3 regions of the Pelosinus fermentans DSM 17108 genome follow, and region 3 is predicted to be linked to each of the others. Evidence: riboswitches for the same ligand, from Rfam matches in the RefSeq annotation. Region 3 holds a riboswitch; each other region holds the start of a gene.
What was found. Region 3 has a riboswitch for cyclic di-GMP ahead of FR7_RS05360 (EAL domain-containing protein). Riboswitches for the same ligand answer to the same signal wherever they lie in the genome.
Positions count from the first base shown of each region.

Region 1: it holds a riboswitch for cyclic di-GMP, as region 3 does, so the genes downstream of both, FR7_RS17045 (methyl-accepting chemotaxis protein) here and FR7_RS05360 (EAL domain-containing protein) in region 3, are expected to answer to the same signal.
Region 2: it holds a riboswitch for cyclic di-GMP, as region 3 does, so the genes downstream of both, FR7_RS16375 (methyl-accepting chemotaxis protein) here and FR7_RS05360 (EAL domain-containing protein) in region 3, are expected to answer to the same signal.

Region 1 covers NZ_AKVN02000001.1:3,671,347-3,676,224, reverse strand. Annotated here, with positions in the region: gene FR7_RS17060 (REP-associated tyrosine transposase) at 1-230, shown strand, start outside; gene FR7_RS24560 (catalase) at 457-786, shown strand; gene FR7_RS17050 (catalase) at 803-1,972, shown strand; cyclic di-GMP riboswitch class I at 2,166-2,250, shown strand; gene FR7_RS17045 (methyl-accepting chemotaxis protein) at 2,353-4,041, shown strand; gene FR7_RS17040 (helix-turn-helix domain-containing protein) at 4,104-4,878, opposite strand, start outside.
Region 2 covers NZ_AKVN02000001.1:3,527,438-3,532,315, reverse strand. Annotated here, with positions in the region: gene FR7_RS16390 (efflux RND transporter permease subunit) at 1-437, shown strand, start outside; fluoride riboswitch at 560-622, shown strand; gene crcB (fluoride efflux transporter CrcB) at 734-1,108, shown strand; gene FR7_RS16380 (hypothetical protein) at 1,118-1,471, opposite strand; cyclic di-GMP riboswitch class I at 1,758-1,843, shown strand; gene FR7_RS16375 (methyl-accepting chemotaxis protein) at 1,942-3,909, shown strand; gene FR7_RS16370 (GntR family transcriptional regulator) at 4,141-4,800, shown strand; gene FR7_RS16365 (glycyl radical protein) at 4,826-4,878, shown strand, end outside.
Region 3 covers NZ_AKVN02000001.1:1,219,839-1,224,716, reverse strand. Annotated here, with positions in the region: gene FR7_RS05365 (DUF3870 domain-containing protein) at 13-354, opposite strand; gene FR7_RS05360 (EAL domain-containing protein) at 785-2,524, opposite strand; cyclic di-GMP riboswitch class I at 2,692-2,774, opposite strand; gene FR7_RS05355 (branched-chain amino acid transaminase) at 3,003-3,917, opposite strand; gene FR7_RS05350 (ABC transporter ATP-binding protein) at 4,086-4,793, opposite strand; gene FR7_RS05345 (ABC transporter ATP-binding protein) at 4,795-4,878, opposite strand, start outside.

The DNA of each region.
Region 1 (4,878 bases), 2.5 Mb from region 3:
AAGAAGAGAATGTAGAAGAGAAAGCGATTCAAACTGAAAATCAAGCAAAAGAATTGATTATGCATTTTCTAGTCAAACATAATATCAATAGTAGTGATCTGAAAAATCGCCAGAAGGAAGATTTACGGCGAGATCTTATTAACACACTGAAACGAAAATCAAACCTATCAATTCGTCAAATTGCTAAGTTATTGGATGTAGATAGAAATATGGTTCAGCGTACAAAGTGAGTCTCGGAACCGTCCCTTGACTCTGCGAAATAGCTAAAAATAATTGATTATAAATAAAGGAATAATGTTATGTTTGGAGAATAAGTATTTTAAGAAAAATAATCTTAGTGCCAATAATTAGGTATTGAAGTAACTGGGCTAGGAAAGGAGGCTGATGCTGAAAAAGTTAGAAGGTTCTTCCCTAAATAAGTCGTTCTTTAACATTATATGAGGAGGAGTGAAGCTAATGGTTGATAGTAATAAGAAAAAATTAACAACAAATTTTGGTATTCCTGTAGCTGATGATCAAAACTCCATTACCACTGGCAGCTCACACTACACACTTTTGTCCGATACTCATCTAATTGAAAAGCTGGCACATTTCGATAGGGAAAGGATTCCAGAAAGAGTAGTCCATGCCAAAGGAACCGGAGCTCACGGTTATTTTGAAGTTACTCATGATATTACGCAATTTACCAGGGCTGACTTCCTTTCGCAAATTGGTAAGAAAACAGATCTTTTCGTGCGCTTTTCTACCGTTGGCGGTGAAAAGGGATCTGCTGATTCTGCGGCGTGACCCACGTGGATTTGCTGTGAAGTTTTATACCGACGAGGGAAATTATGATATGGTAGGTAATAATACTCCGGTCTTTTTTATCAGGGACGCTATCAAGTTTCCTGATTTTATACATACTCAAAAAAGGCATCCAGCGAAACATACAAAAGATCCTGATATGATGTGGGATTTTCTATCCCTTACTCCGGAATCCATTCATCAGGTGACAATTTTGTTTTCTGACCGGGGCACACCTAAAAGCTTTCGTCATATGGACGGGCACAGCAGCCATACCTATATGTTTTACAATCAGGCCGGCGAACACTGTTGGTTCAAATGGCATTTTAAAGCAGACCTTGGTTTCCAGACTCTTACAGATGCAGAAGCTACTGAATTAGCAGGTACAGACCCTGATCGGGCAACTAAAGATCTCTATGACAGCATCGAAGCAGGAGAATATCCTTCATGGACAGTATATGTTCAGATTATGACGGCAGACGATGCTAAGAACTATAAATTCGATCCATTCGATATCACAAAGGTTTGGTATCATGCAGATTATCCGTTGATTCCAGTAGGAAAAATGGTGCTAAATCGAAACCCAGAAAACTTCTTTGCAGAAGTTGAGCAGGTAGCATTCGCTCCTGGCAACTTTGTTCCCGGTATTGGGGTATCACCAGATAAGATGCTGTTGGGAAGGTTGTTCAGCTATCCTGACACACAGCGACATCGACTGGGGGCCAATTTTCATCAGATCCCCATTAATGCATCTAAAGCTGGTCTTACCAACAACTACCAGCGGGACGGTGTCATGAATATTGACGGCAATGGTGGTGCGGGACCGAACTATTATCCTAATTCTTTTGATGGTCCAGAACCTGATGCTCAATATGCAGTACCTGCTATCGATGTAACAGGCTTAGTGGACAGACATCCATTTGTTTTGTCAGATGTAGATTTTGTTCAGGCTGGTGAATTATACCGTCGGGTCATGAGTGATACTGACAGAAGCAACCTAATTTCTAATATATGCGGTAATTTAGGGCAGGCTCAAAAAAGAATTCAGCTTCGACAAACTGCATTATTCTACAAAGCCGATGAAGATTATGGTAAACGGATTGCCAAAACCCTGGGATTGGATTTGACTGAGGTAAAAAACTTAGCAGATATGTCTCAAGAAGAGAGGGTTAAGGCTACGATGTCTTAGGCTGGAAAAAGTATTCCATAAAACGAAAAGACATTTAAGAAAGAACATACAATGAGTGAAGTTGTATGTTCTTTTCTTGATTTATAGCCTGCTTCAATTCGGTGTTGAGCTTAATAATAAGATGAAAAATTTGTCTTAATTTAGAGGATTTTGGAGGTTTGAGGAGAATTATTAATACATAAATTCAATACCATTGAACGATCGGCAAACTTAGCGAAAGTTAAGGACGCAAAGCTATGGGACTAACGATTTTTATCTATGTCTGCCAGGTTGCTATATGAATTACAGTTCATGTAACAATCTGGTTTTTTTTATGGAAGGAGATGCGATAAAGAGTTTATGCAGCCGTCTCAACAATTAAAATGTAAAGGAGTTATTTTATGCGTAGAATACCTATTATTGCACAATTAGGAGGTATGTTCCTCACTTCTATTTCCTTTCTGCTTATACTGCTTGGATATACAGCATATCAGTATTCGACAGCAAGTGATACATATGAAAATTTAATTACACATACTTCCGCAAATATGCTCTTACTCACGAAGGCACAGGATGGTATGCATACTGGTATTGCTGAATTGCGAGGTTTTATGGCCTACTCGATTAGCAGCTATGAGCAAAATTCCAGAAAAGAATTTGAAGATAGCGTAAAAGACTTAAAAGTATTTGTATCTGGTGTGGAAAATCCAGAAGTGAAAACAGAAGCTGTTAAACTAGAAAAGATGATGGATGACTATAGTCTTAAAATGGGACAGCTTATGGATGCAAGAAAAGCTAACAGTCCTTCCTTCGATACGTTGCTTGCGGAAGGGAGAAATTTATCACAGCAGATAGACCTGCAATTTGATAAAACCTTTGATTTAGAAGAAAAATATTTAAAACAATCAACGGTTAAACTTATGCAGGAACAAAAAGATACTAAGAATTTGGTTGGAATTTTAAGTATGCTTGTTATACTGTTCGTTTGTAGTTTAGCATACTGGTACAGTAGGTATATGGCGAAACGCTTGCGTCGTGTTCGGAATGAAATGGATGCAATCAGTCATTTCGATTTAACAACTGCTGAGCAGCATGCTGCTGTTAATGATGAAATAGGTGATATGGTTACTGCAATGGCCCAAATGAAGAATGCTCTGCGCTCACTAGTGGGACAAATACGCCAAAACTCTGAATCTTTGGCAGCATCTAGTCAAGAATTAAGTGCAACAGTAGAAGAACAGCTGCGTGCAGCAGAAATTGTGTCCAATACCATAGCGGAAGTTGCGAGTGGGTCAGCTCAGAATACTACAAATATAACGGAGATGTCCGCTACGATTCAGGAACTTTCTGCAAGTACTGAGGAAATGAATTCGAACGCCTATGAAGTGAATGCGAACACTCAAAATGCTGTTGAAGAAGCAAGCCAAGGGATGAATTTACTGACTCAGATCGTTACACAGAATGATACTGTTGCAAAATCAATGATCAGTATTACAGAGGCGGCAAATTCCTTAGCAAAAGGGTCTGAAAACATTCGGGAAATCGTTACAGTCATTCAAGGCATTGCAGGTCAAACCAACTTATTAGCGTTGAATGCTGCTATTGAAGCTGCTCGTGCCGGTGAAGCAGGAAGAGGTTTTGCAGTAGTTGCAGAAGAGGTTCGGAAGCTGGCGGAGCAAAGTGCTGATGCAACACACCACATTGCTGAAATTATTAAAAAAATGACAGAGGACATTGATTATGCTGTCCTGCATGTAAGTGAAGGAAACCATGAGGTGGAAGCAGGAAAACAAGTAACATTCAACACTCAAAGAGGGTTTGAAGTGATTATTGATAAGCTTGATAAGGTAAAAACAGTAGTTGCACAAATAACGCATACAATTGAGGAAACAGCAAAGGGAACCCAAACAATGGTAGGGAATGTCCAAAATATTAGTGGTGTTGCAGAAGAAACTGCAGCAAGTGCACAAACGGTAGCCGCTGCATCCGAAGAACAAAGTGCCAGTATGCATGAGATCAATCATAATGCTGAATCCTTAGCAAAAATGGCAGAAGAACTCAATGAGATCATCAGTAAGTTTAAGTTATAAGTAAATGAAAATGAAAAACGGCATCACTAGACAAATTTGTTTAGTGATGCCGTTTTTTATACTTAGCCGATGTTTTCTTTTAAGCAGCTTTGCAGTACACTGGGGCAAAAGCCCGTACGTTTCTTAAAAAGCTTACTGAAATAATATGGGTCAGAATAGCCTACGCAAGCCGAAATTTCTGCTACTGAGCAAGCTGTAGTGGATAATAGTTCTTTTGCGCGGCGTATCCGGTAATCAATCAAATATTCATTTGGTCCCATCCCTGTATTTTTTTGAAATAAATAGGCAAATTGTTTGCTGTTTAGAGCATAGTGTCCGGCAAGCATTGGCACAGTAAGGGATTCCATGTAATGACTGTGAATGTATTCGATGGCCTGTTCTACAATTTCCTGTCCGCCTTCGTTGCGCCGGTTGTCAGCACTGGTTAGAATCTCATCCATAATACTGAGAAATAATGATTTAGCTCGCAGTTTTGGCAGTTTTCCCGGAGTTGTGCAGATCGTATATAGTCGATGCAGCAGATCATTGATGCGCGTGTTATAGCCAGCCTCCAACTCAAAATGAGCCAAAGCATAAGGAAAAGAATCAGCTGCACTATCATCAGTCTGATAATGTATGACCATAAAAGCCCATTCCGATCGTCCCTGCACCTCTTTATCTAATGACATATTTGGACCGGCATGAAAGACTTTTCCATATTCCATCTCATAAGGAACACCGTTGAAGAACATCCGGGCCCGCCCGCGCAATGGAAAAACAATTCCTGAAAACGGGGGAGTATATCGGCCAAAACATCTTCCGCCAGGAGGCACGACAGTTCTGGCTACATCAATAATA
Region 2 (4,878 bases), 2.3 Mb from region 3:
TTGGTGCAATATTGGGTCTCCTAATTGCTGGCAGTATGCTTAGCATGATGTCTCTCATTGGGATTATTATGTTGATGGGTCTCGTAACCAAAAATGCGATTTTGCTGATTGACTTTGCCAAACAACGTATGGGAGAAGGAATCGAACGAAATCAGGCATTAGTAGAAGCGGCTGTAGTTCGGATGCGTCCGATTCTGATGACAACTGCAGCAATGATTTTTGGGATGCTTCCACTAGCATTAGGAATTGGACCAGGAGCTGAAGCACGTGCTCCTATGGCTCATGCGATTATTGGCGGTTTGGTTACCTCAACTATTTTGACCTTAGTGGTTGTACCAGTTGTATATTCATTATTGGATGATTTTATGAAAAGAAGAGTAAAGGTAGATGTTACAATTCCACCATTGGAAAAAGTAACAAAAGAAGAACCGATTTGAATAATAGAAATGGACAACAAAAGTGTCCTATTGACGCCGATTTAAGAGGTCTGCTATAATGAAAGCAGCAAAATTCATAAACTAGTACCTTGCGTCAGTATTCACTGATTTTGTGCTGATAAGTTACTGGGGGCGATGGGGTTCGCCATTAAATCTGCTGATGCAGTAATGACTCCTACCAACATATTGGTAGGAGTCTATTTTTTTGTAAATAAACGCAGAGAAAGATCCTTTTTAATTTTTGCTGGAGGTCGTGGATAAAAGTATAATGCGTAAAGGATGAGGTGGTGATAAGAATGTTGAGAATCATAGCGGTGGCCGTTGGAGGAAGTATTGGAGCGACAGCTCGGTATTTAGTTTCCCTATGGGCTTCTGAGCGGTTTGGAGCTGATTTTCCTTATGGAACACTTATTGTAAATGTGGCAGGGTGTTTTATTATCGGCATATTTATGACGCTGACGACAGAACGTTTCATTGTAAATCCCTATTGGCGGCTACTGGTTACCGTTGGTTTTGTTGGTGGTTTAACTACGTTTTCATCTTTTAGTTACGAAACCTTTCGTGTACTGGAGGACTCTAATGTGATAATAGCGTTATATAATATAGGGCTTAATCTTCTGCTTGGATTTGCAGCTACATGGATCGGAATTGGCGTTGCAAGACTTGTTTGATACGATATCTTATATAGTTACAGCTGTGCTAACAGCTGTAGTTTGGGTAATGGGGATGAGCGGGGGAAGATTTGCAATGAAATCTTTGGCGATTTGGGCAATATCCTGAGGAAGTCCTATATCGGGATAATTGTTTATCGTATACGATTGCAATGCTTTTAACGTCTCTGGTGTAATAACAAGTACAGGTGCTGTGGCGACAGTTGGAACCGCAGATGTAGGAGTAAGAGGAGGAGTGGGAGCTGTAGGAATGATTTCATTGGAAACAACTACATTCATAGCGTTACCTGGGTTCATAAGGATGGGAAGATTTGAGAAAATGAAAAACTCTAAGGTATCTTGAAAATCAGATTTTAAAACCAAGATAACACTTCCCTTACATTAAGCATTCTAGTACCTCATCTGCGTTAAAACTATAGATAATTTAGCGAGGATTTTTTTTGATCTGCAAGGCGGAGACAACGAAGCAGTACGGAAAAAGACTGCTAAAGCAGCAGCGTTTTTAATGCAGATGAAGTACTAGGCTGTTTATAGTATGAACGAACGGTAAATATGGTACATAGCAGACCGCTTCAATTGGGAGGTTCTATTATTTTTTTGGTAAAGCGAAAGGAAATTGAAGAAAAATGTCGAAAAACATAGAAGAAAATACCATAATGAGCAAACCAACCTAAAGGTGGGGACGCAAAGCCATGGGTCTAAGGATGTTACATCTATGATTGCCAGGTTGCATCGTTTGTTGATTATGATGTAACTTGGCAATCTTTTATATTGAGGCACTTATTTCAGTATTTTATTTATTGGAATGTTAGGAGAGAGGAGAGGGCGTATATATGAAATTAAAAATGAAATTTTTAATGATGATGGCGATTACGAGTCTGGTCTTATTAGTAGCTACGACGATGGGGTATTTTTATGCGAAAAGTCAGGTAGAGGAAAATATTAAGAATGAAATGTTCTCAGTTGCCAATACCTATTCAACTCAATTAGACGGCTGGTTATTGGCGAAGGCGCAAACCGCAGTGACAACAAGTGAGAATATTCGAGTTGTGTTAGGTGATAGGGAAATCCCGGTTTCTTTTGTACAAAACTACAAAGCAGATCCTAGTTTACTGGATCTATATGCCGGATTAGAAGATGGTAAAATGATTGATGGTTCAGGAACGACACTGCCTGAAGGGTATGATCCCCGTAAACGTGGGTGGTATCAGCAGACAAAAGAAAAAAATAAACTCGTCTTTACGGATGCATATGTTGATGCATTTACCAAAAAATATATTGTGTCCGCAGGGGTACCATTAAAAAGTGAGGCAGGAAATTTTCGCGGTGTTGTTGGCATTGATATAGCCCTAGATTTGCTGAGTGAAAAGATTAAAGACGTTAAGGTAAATGGAAAAGGGTATGGCACCATTATTGATCAGCAGGGGATTATTTTAGCTCATCCGGATGCTGTCCAAGTTTCAAAGAACATTCATGAAGATCCTGTATTGCAAAAATTTGCAAAAGAAATGCTGGCCCAGGATAAAGGTATGCAAACCTATGAGGCAAACGGAGCAGAGAAGTTAATGATTTATACCAAGATTCCTGCTACTGGCTGGACAATGGGGATCACCGTTGACGTAAAAGATGTATATGGTCAGGTCACGGCTTTAGGATATCAATTTGGACTAACTGCTTTGCTTGGCATCTTATTGTCAGCGACTGCTTCTTGGAGATTGTCGAGCGGAATTACCAAAAATGTTGCAATCTTATCTCAATCTGCACAACGTATGGCTGGAGGAGATCTTTCGGAACAAAACCTTACGATTCAGACAAATGATGAGATTGGCCAACTTGCTGCAGATTTTTCTACTATGGCAGAAAATCTGCGTAATCTAATTAGGGCGATCGCTCAAACAGCAGAACATGTAGCTGCTTCATCAGAAGAACTTACAGCCAGCGCGGAACAATCTGCCCATGCATCTACTCAAGTGGCTGCTTCAATTACGGAGGTAGCACAGGGGGCAGAATTGCAGCTGCAAGCAATCAATGGAACTTCTGCGGCTGTAGAGGATATGTCGGCTAGTATACAGTCTGTTGTCACAAATGCTGCAACCGTTAATTTGACTTCAGAAGAGGCCGCAGCGGCTGCAGGTCAGGGAAGTAAGGCTGTTTTCAATGCTGTAAATCAAATGAATATTATTGAAAAGACAATTTCAGGATCTGCAGGAGTCGTAGCCAAGTTAGGGGAACGATCAAAAGAAATTGGACAAATTGTAGATACCATTTCAGGAATTGCAGGGCAAACCAACTTGCTGGCCTTAAATGCGGCTATTGAGGCGGCACGTGCAGGTGAACAAGGACGCGGATTTGCTGTTGTAGCAGAAGAAGTGCGGAAATTAGCAGAACAATCCCAGCAGGCGGCTAAACAAATTGCGGATATGATTAATGAAATTCAAGCAGATACAGATGAAGCTGTAGTAACAATGAAGGATGGTACAAGAGAAGTTGAGATTGGCAATGAAGTTGTAAGCGCTGCAGGTGCAGCTTTTAAACAGATTGAATTGCTTATTGGTCAGGTAGCCAGTCAAGTATATCAGATAACCGATTCCATCGGACAAATGAAGACTGGCAGTCAAAGAATTGTTACTGCTGTACAGGATATTGAAAGTATTATGAAAAATACTTCCGGCGAAACACAAAGCATCTCAGCAGCGACAGAAGAACAGTCCGCATCCATGCAGGAAATCGCTTCTTCCAGTCATGCATTAGCTAACATGGCAGGAGAATTGCAACAAGAAATAAGAAAGTTCTCCATATAAGATTTTATAAAAAACTAGAGCACCAGAGGGATATTTAGATTCTGTGAGAATCTAAATATCCCATTTTTATAGTGCAGAATCAATAGTTTTAGAAGATGAAAGTAACAATAATTATCGAATATATACTGTATACAATCGATAATATTATTTACTGTATTGGCAGGGAAGCGTATAATAAAGAAAAGATTTTCGAAAATCGAAATTAAATTTGTTACATGTTATAATAATGCTATGAAAAATAATAATTATAAAACGAATACAATCTCACACCGCAGTATACCTACTGCTATTACAGAAGCTCTTCGTGAAAGAATTTTAAATGGTGATCTGCAGGGGGGAATACAGTTAAAACAAGAAGAATTAGCTCTGCAGTTCAATGTAAGCATGAGTGCCCTGCGAGAAGCATTAAAAAATTTGGAAGCGGAGGATTTAGTAAAATTCTATCCTAACAGAGGGGCTATTGTGAGTGAACTGAGCGCAGAGGAAGCAAGAGAAATATTTGATATTCGTCAATTTCTTGAAATCGGTGCATTAGAGTTATCGGTTCCTCAGTTGACCACAATTGACTTAGAAGAAGCAGCGATAGTTTTAAAGCAGCTAGAGAATGAGAGGAATAGCAGTCAATGGGGCGAGTTAAATAAACAGTTTCATGAAATTTTATATCGGCAGGCAAGACGGCCCCGCTTACTGAAACTAATTCAAGTCATGCATAACAATGTTGAGCGCTATATGCGCTTGTATCTTGTATCAATGAATTATCAGCTCACATCTCAAAAACAGCATTGGGATTTACTTAATGCTTGTAAGAACAAGGATGCTAAATTAGCTAAGAAAATACTAAAGAAGCATATGGCTGATGCCAGTGAGCGTTTATCGGAGTTTCTATCCTAACTATTTTTTGATAGGAGGCAGCAAAATGTCCAGTCACAGAATTGAAAAGTTTAAACAATCCTATATTCATTCTAAACC
Region 3 (4,878 bases):
TTGAGAGTATCACTACTCTGTCATTTGTACATGAATGCCTTTTTTTATACTGTTATATTTTTTTTGAGCATCTTTAAATGCTACAATAATCGCTTTCTGAGAAGCCCCAAAATAGCGATTTTCCACTTCTGTGCGAATGATCTCACTATCCGTTGTTAAACTCTTATTATTAAAAATGGTGGTAATAAAATCGTTCGTTAGACTGATTGCAAATGTACTGCTGCACGTAATAATGTTTCCAGAGTCTTTATCTACTACGAAACAAATGGAAAAACGTCCATATTGATGAGTTACTGCGTCATTCTGCGGTGACTTGGCATCACCCACAATGCAAATGGTATTAGATCCAAACATAGAATTCACCTACAATTCTCATGCTTTAAGGATAACATCGCAGATAATAAATTGTCAATACCATCACAAATCGTGCAGCAAATACGAAAAACCCAATCCATATCAAATTCTCTTATTAACTAAATAATACCATGATGGAGTGGCTAACTGTATATACTACTAACACACCTGCAAAAATCACGATTGGACTTTCTTTCCAGCTTTCCTCTGTTTCATTCATTGTTATCATCACATCCTTATTTATCCTTAGCGTTCTGTCTTTATTATTGCCACCACATAGGATAAATATTACAAATCACTAAAACTAGTTTACAGGCTATAAAAAAACAAAAATGGATTTCTTATATAATCACCTCTGCCGATTAGAGAACGTGATTATATGAGAAATCCATTATCCTTTATCATTTTTAGCAAATTACTTAACTGACTCCTAATGAATACAGCAGAACTTGTTTTCCTCTACTAAAATAGGGCTTGGTTTTCCTATATAGTAACCTTGTACATAATCCAAACCAATTCTTTTGGCTTCTAGAAAAACAGACTCGGAACTAACGTATTCAGCAATGGTTCGAATACCAAGCTGCTTGGCAAAATACACGATGCTTTCAACAATGGCGACCATTGCAGGATTTGTTCCAATTTCACTAATTAATGAGCCATCAATTTTAATATAATGAGCTCCCATATTAAGAATATAAGCAAAATTTGAGTAACCGCTGCCAAAATCGTCAATTGCTATTTTGGCACCAAATGCTTTTATTTTTTTGATAAAAAAAGATAAATCCTCTGGGTTCTTAAATTCTTCTGATTCAACAAATTCAAAAGTGACTCTTTTCGCGATGCAAGAGTCTTCCAATAATTCTCCAATTAACTCTTGTACTCCATGGTCTAATATATCCGCTGCACTTAGATTGATGGAAAAATCAACATCTTTGTCTGCGAAGTGAGTAAAAGATTTTTCTAAAACCACTTCTGTCAGACGTGGATACAGCTTAGTTTTCTTAATAATAGGCAAGAATGTTCCAGGTGAAATCACCTGCCCATCTCGGCCAAGCAGACGAACCAATACTTCATATTTACTAATTTCAAAAGTAAGAGTATTCATGATCGGCTGATAATATACCATGACCCGATCTTCCTGTATTGCATCTTGCACTTCATGTATCCAATGAAGATTATTGCGATGAGTCTCCTTCATAGGCAAATCATCATGATACACTTTTAGCGGCAGACAGTATTGCCTGGCGTATTCCAAAGCCATTTGTGCTTTTTCTAAAGGTTTATCTTTCGTAATTGCAATACCGATAGTAACAAAAAGATATGAACTATGACCATGAATTTTAAAAGGCACCTTTTCAATTACATTATGAATATTCAGCATCCAATCACTAAAGTCCTTCTCATTTCCCTCATTAGCCAGGATGGCATATTCATCACCTGCTAAACGGTATAATTTATAGTGATATGGTTCTATCAGCTTTATCAGACGTTCTGCCAGTTCCAGCAATAAATCATCTCCTGCCTGATAGCCGTAAAACTCATTGATCGTGCGAAATTGTTCTACATTAATAATTGCTAAATGAGGCTCTCTTGCATCTTTCATATCTTCATTCAGCTGCAGCCGGTTGGGAGTTGTCGTAAGTTGATCCGTATACATCTGTTTTTGCAGCTGTACTGCCTTTTCTTGTACCCGCTCTTCCAGATTTCTATTAAGCTCCTGCACTTCTTGCAAGGCTTGCTGCCTCAACATTTTTTCATTGGACAGAGCGAGCAGCATCTCATTCATTTCTCCTGCCAAAATAGCAATCTCATCCGTTCCTGATACACATAGAGTTGATGACAGATCCTGGGTCTTGGTTATATAGACGATACTCCTAATTAATGAATACAAACGACGAAATAATATTTTTTCTAATATCATCGGTAACAGAAAACTAAAAATCAAACCACTGCACAATATCAAAATAGCTCCATAATAAATACTTTTTCGACCTACTAGGTGTAAATGCTGCTCCTCTAAGAAAGGCATAGTAAGAGCAAGATTTTCATACCTACCAGTAGCTGAATTTTTAATAAAGATTTGTTTTTCCTCAAATTGCTGATCCAATGAATAATGTAAGGAAGCATATACACAAAAAATAAATAGACCAAAGGTTACGATCACTAGCATTGTTATTTTGGATCGCAGGGTCAACTATATCATCTCCTATTTCCCGGTAATTAGTAATTCTTTTGGCTCTACGATGAGAACCACAAAGGACACAGAGAATAAAGAATACGAAATAAAGCACCAGCTACAGAAAGCGGGTGCCAATTTAATAATTACATTGTAATTATATTCGCAACCTGGCAGTCATAGACAATTCCTTAGACCCACGGCTTTGCGTCCTTACCTTTCAGTAAGTTTGCCCAATATTAACTTTGAAATTTTTGTCAAATTATACATATAATTGTATTGCCTTATTATTATTAAGTCAAGTAAAACTTAAGGACTAAAGTCCTCCAAGCAAGGATCTTTTTTAGAAACCCTCTATGTATCCCTTAAAAAAACAAAAAAATTGAACTGTGAAAACGTAAAGATTACAAAGAATAGACACAACGCCGTCAATACAGCGTTGTGCCTCTGTAATCCATATTTTACAAAACTTTTAATATACAGGTGTGCAAAAATCCGAATATGTCTTTATTTTGGACGTAGCAACCTGAAAAAATAATTCCTTGAGTTTACGGCACACAGGGCCTTGATGACCATTGCCAATTTTTCGGTCATCCACTTCAACAACAGCCACCACTTCCATCGCTGTACCGCTGAAGAAAACTTCATCCGCTGCATATAATTCCGTTCTGGTAATACTGCGCTCAATCACTTCAATGCCAAGCTCCTGGCGTGCCAAACGCATGACTGTATCTCTGGTAATACCTTCAAGAATATTGTCAGATGGAGGTGGAGTAATTATTTTCCCATTGCGAACCATAAATACATTTTCCCCCGGACCTTCACAAACATGACCATTGCGTGTTAAAAATAAAGCCTCATCATACCCTTTGCTCACTACTTCTAAAGAAGCCAGAGCCGAATTAAGATAAGCGGCTGTAGGCTTAGTGCGAGGCGGCAGCATGTTATCCCCTAAGCGTTCCCAGGAAGTAAATGCGGCCCGAAGCTCATCTTTGCCCGTAAAGTTACCCATCGGCTGACAATAGATCACAATTCGGTTATCATCATCTAATAAGCTAGGAGCAACATGATTGGAGCCTTTAAATGCAACTGGCCTGATATAGGTTGTCGTCTGAAGATTATTTTTCTTAAGCAATTCAATCGTAGCTTGGCATAGCTCATCTACCGTATAAGGAATATTAATATACAACACTTTGCAAGATTGCAGAAGACGTTCATAATGCTCTCTCAGCCGAAATACATACAGCTGTTTTTCAGTCTCATCCCAATAAGCCCGTATTCCTTCAAAACAACCGAGCCCATAGTTAAATCCTTTACAGCGTACACTGATATGTACTTCCCTCTCCAAAACAATCTTTCCCTCATAAAAAACATACATATTTTCCATCCCTACAGTTCCTCCTCATTCTAATGCAGTCTCTTTCGAAAACTATCTATAGCCACAAACGGGCCAAGGATGAGCATAACTATAAGCGTAGGTAGTAGAAAGTTGAAGCGTTAGTTATGCTCATCCTTTGCCGTCCTAAATGAGACTTCCCCAGAGACTGCTAATCATTTATTTTTTGCCGCCTAAATAGGCTTCCATAACCCGTGAATCTTTAGCAATATCAACCGCCTGGCCATGAAGACTTATGCGTCCCGTTTCTAATACATAGGCGTACTTGGCAATCTTTAATGCCTGCCTTACATTTTGTTCCACAAGCAATACCGTAGTTCCTTCTTGGTTAATTTCCTGAATTACCTTAAAAATGTCCGCCACTACCAGCGGTGCTAATCCCATTGAAGGTTCATCAAGCAGCAATAATTCGGGTCTGGACATCAACGCTCTGCCAATCGCCAGCATTTGCTGCTGACCACCCGAAAGCGTCCCTCCCAATTGGGATTTTCGCTCTTCCAGTATGGGAAATCGTTGAAAGATCCGCTGTAAATCTGCCTGCACTTCATTATCATTGCGCTGGCAAGCTCCCATCTCCAAATTTTCCAATACCGTCATTCGGGACAGTATGCTGCGTCCTTCCGGTACTAGAGAAAGTCCTAAACTCACGATTTTATGGGTTGCTGCCCCACTAATATTCTGACCTTTGAACAAAATCTGACCCGACTCTGGCTTAATCAATCCCATAATAACCTTCATAACCGTCGTCTTGCCGGCACCATTCGCGCCAATTAAAGAAACAATCGACCCTGCAGGGACAGTAAGATCAATATTTTTCAATGCCTTAATATTGCCATATCCTGCGGCAAGCTGTTGCAGCCGTAACATATTAGTCTTCCTCCTTGCCAAGATAGGCCTCAATTACTGCCGGATGATCCTGAATGATCTTTGGAATACCCTCGGCAATTTTTTT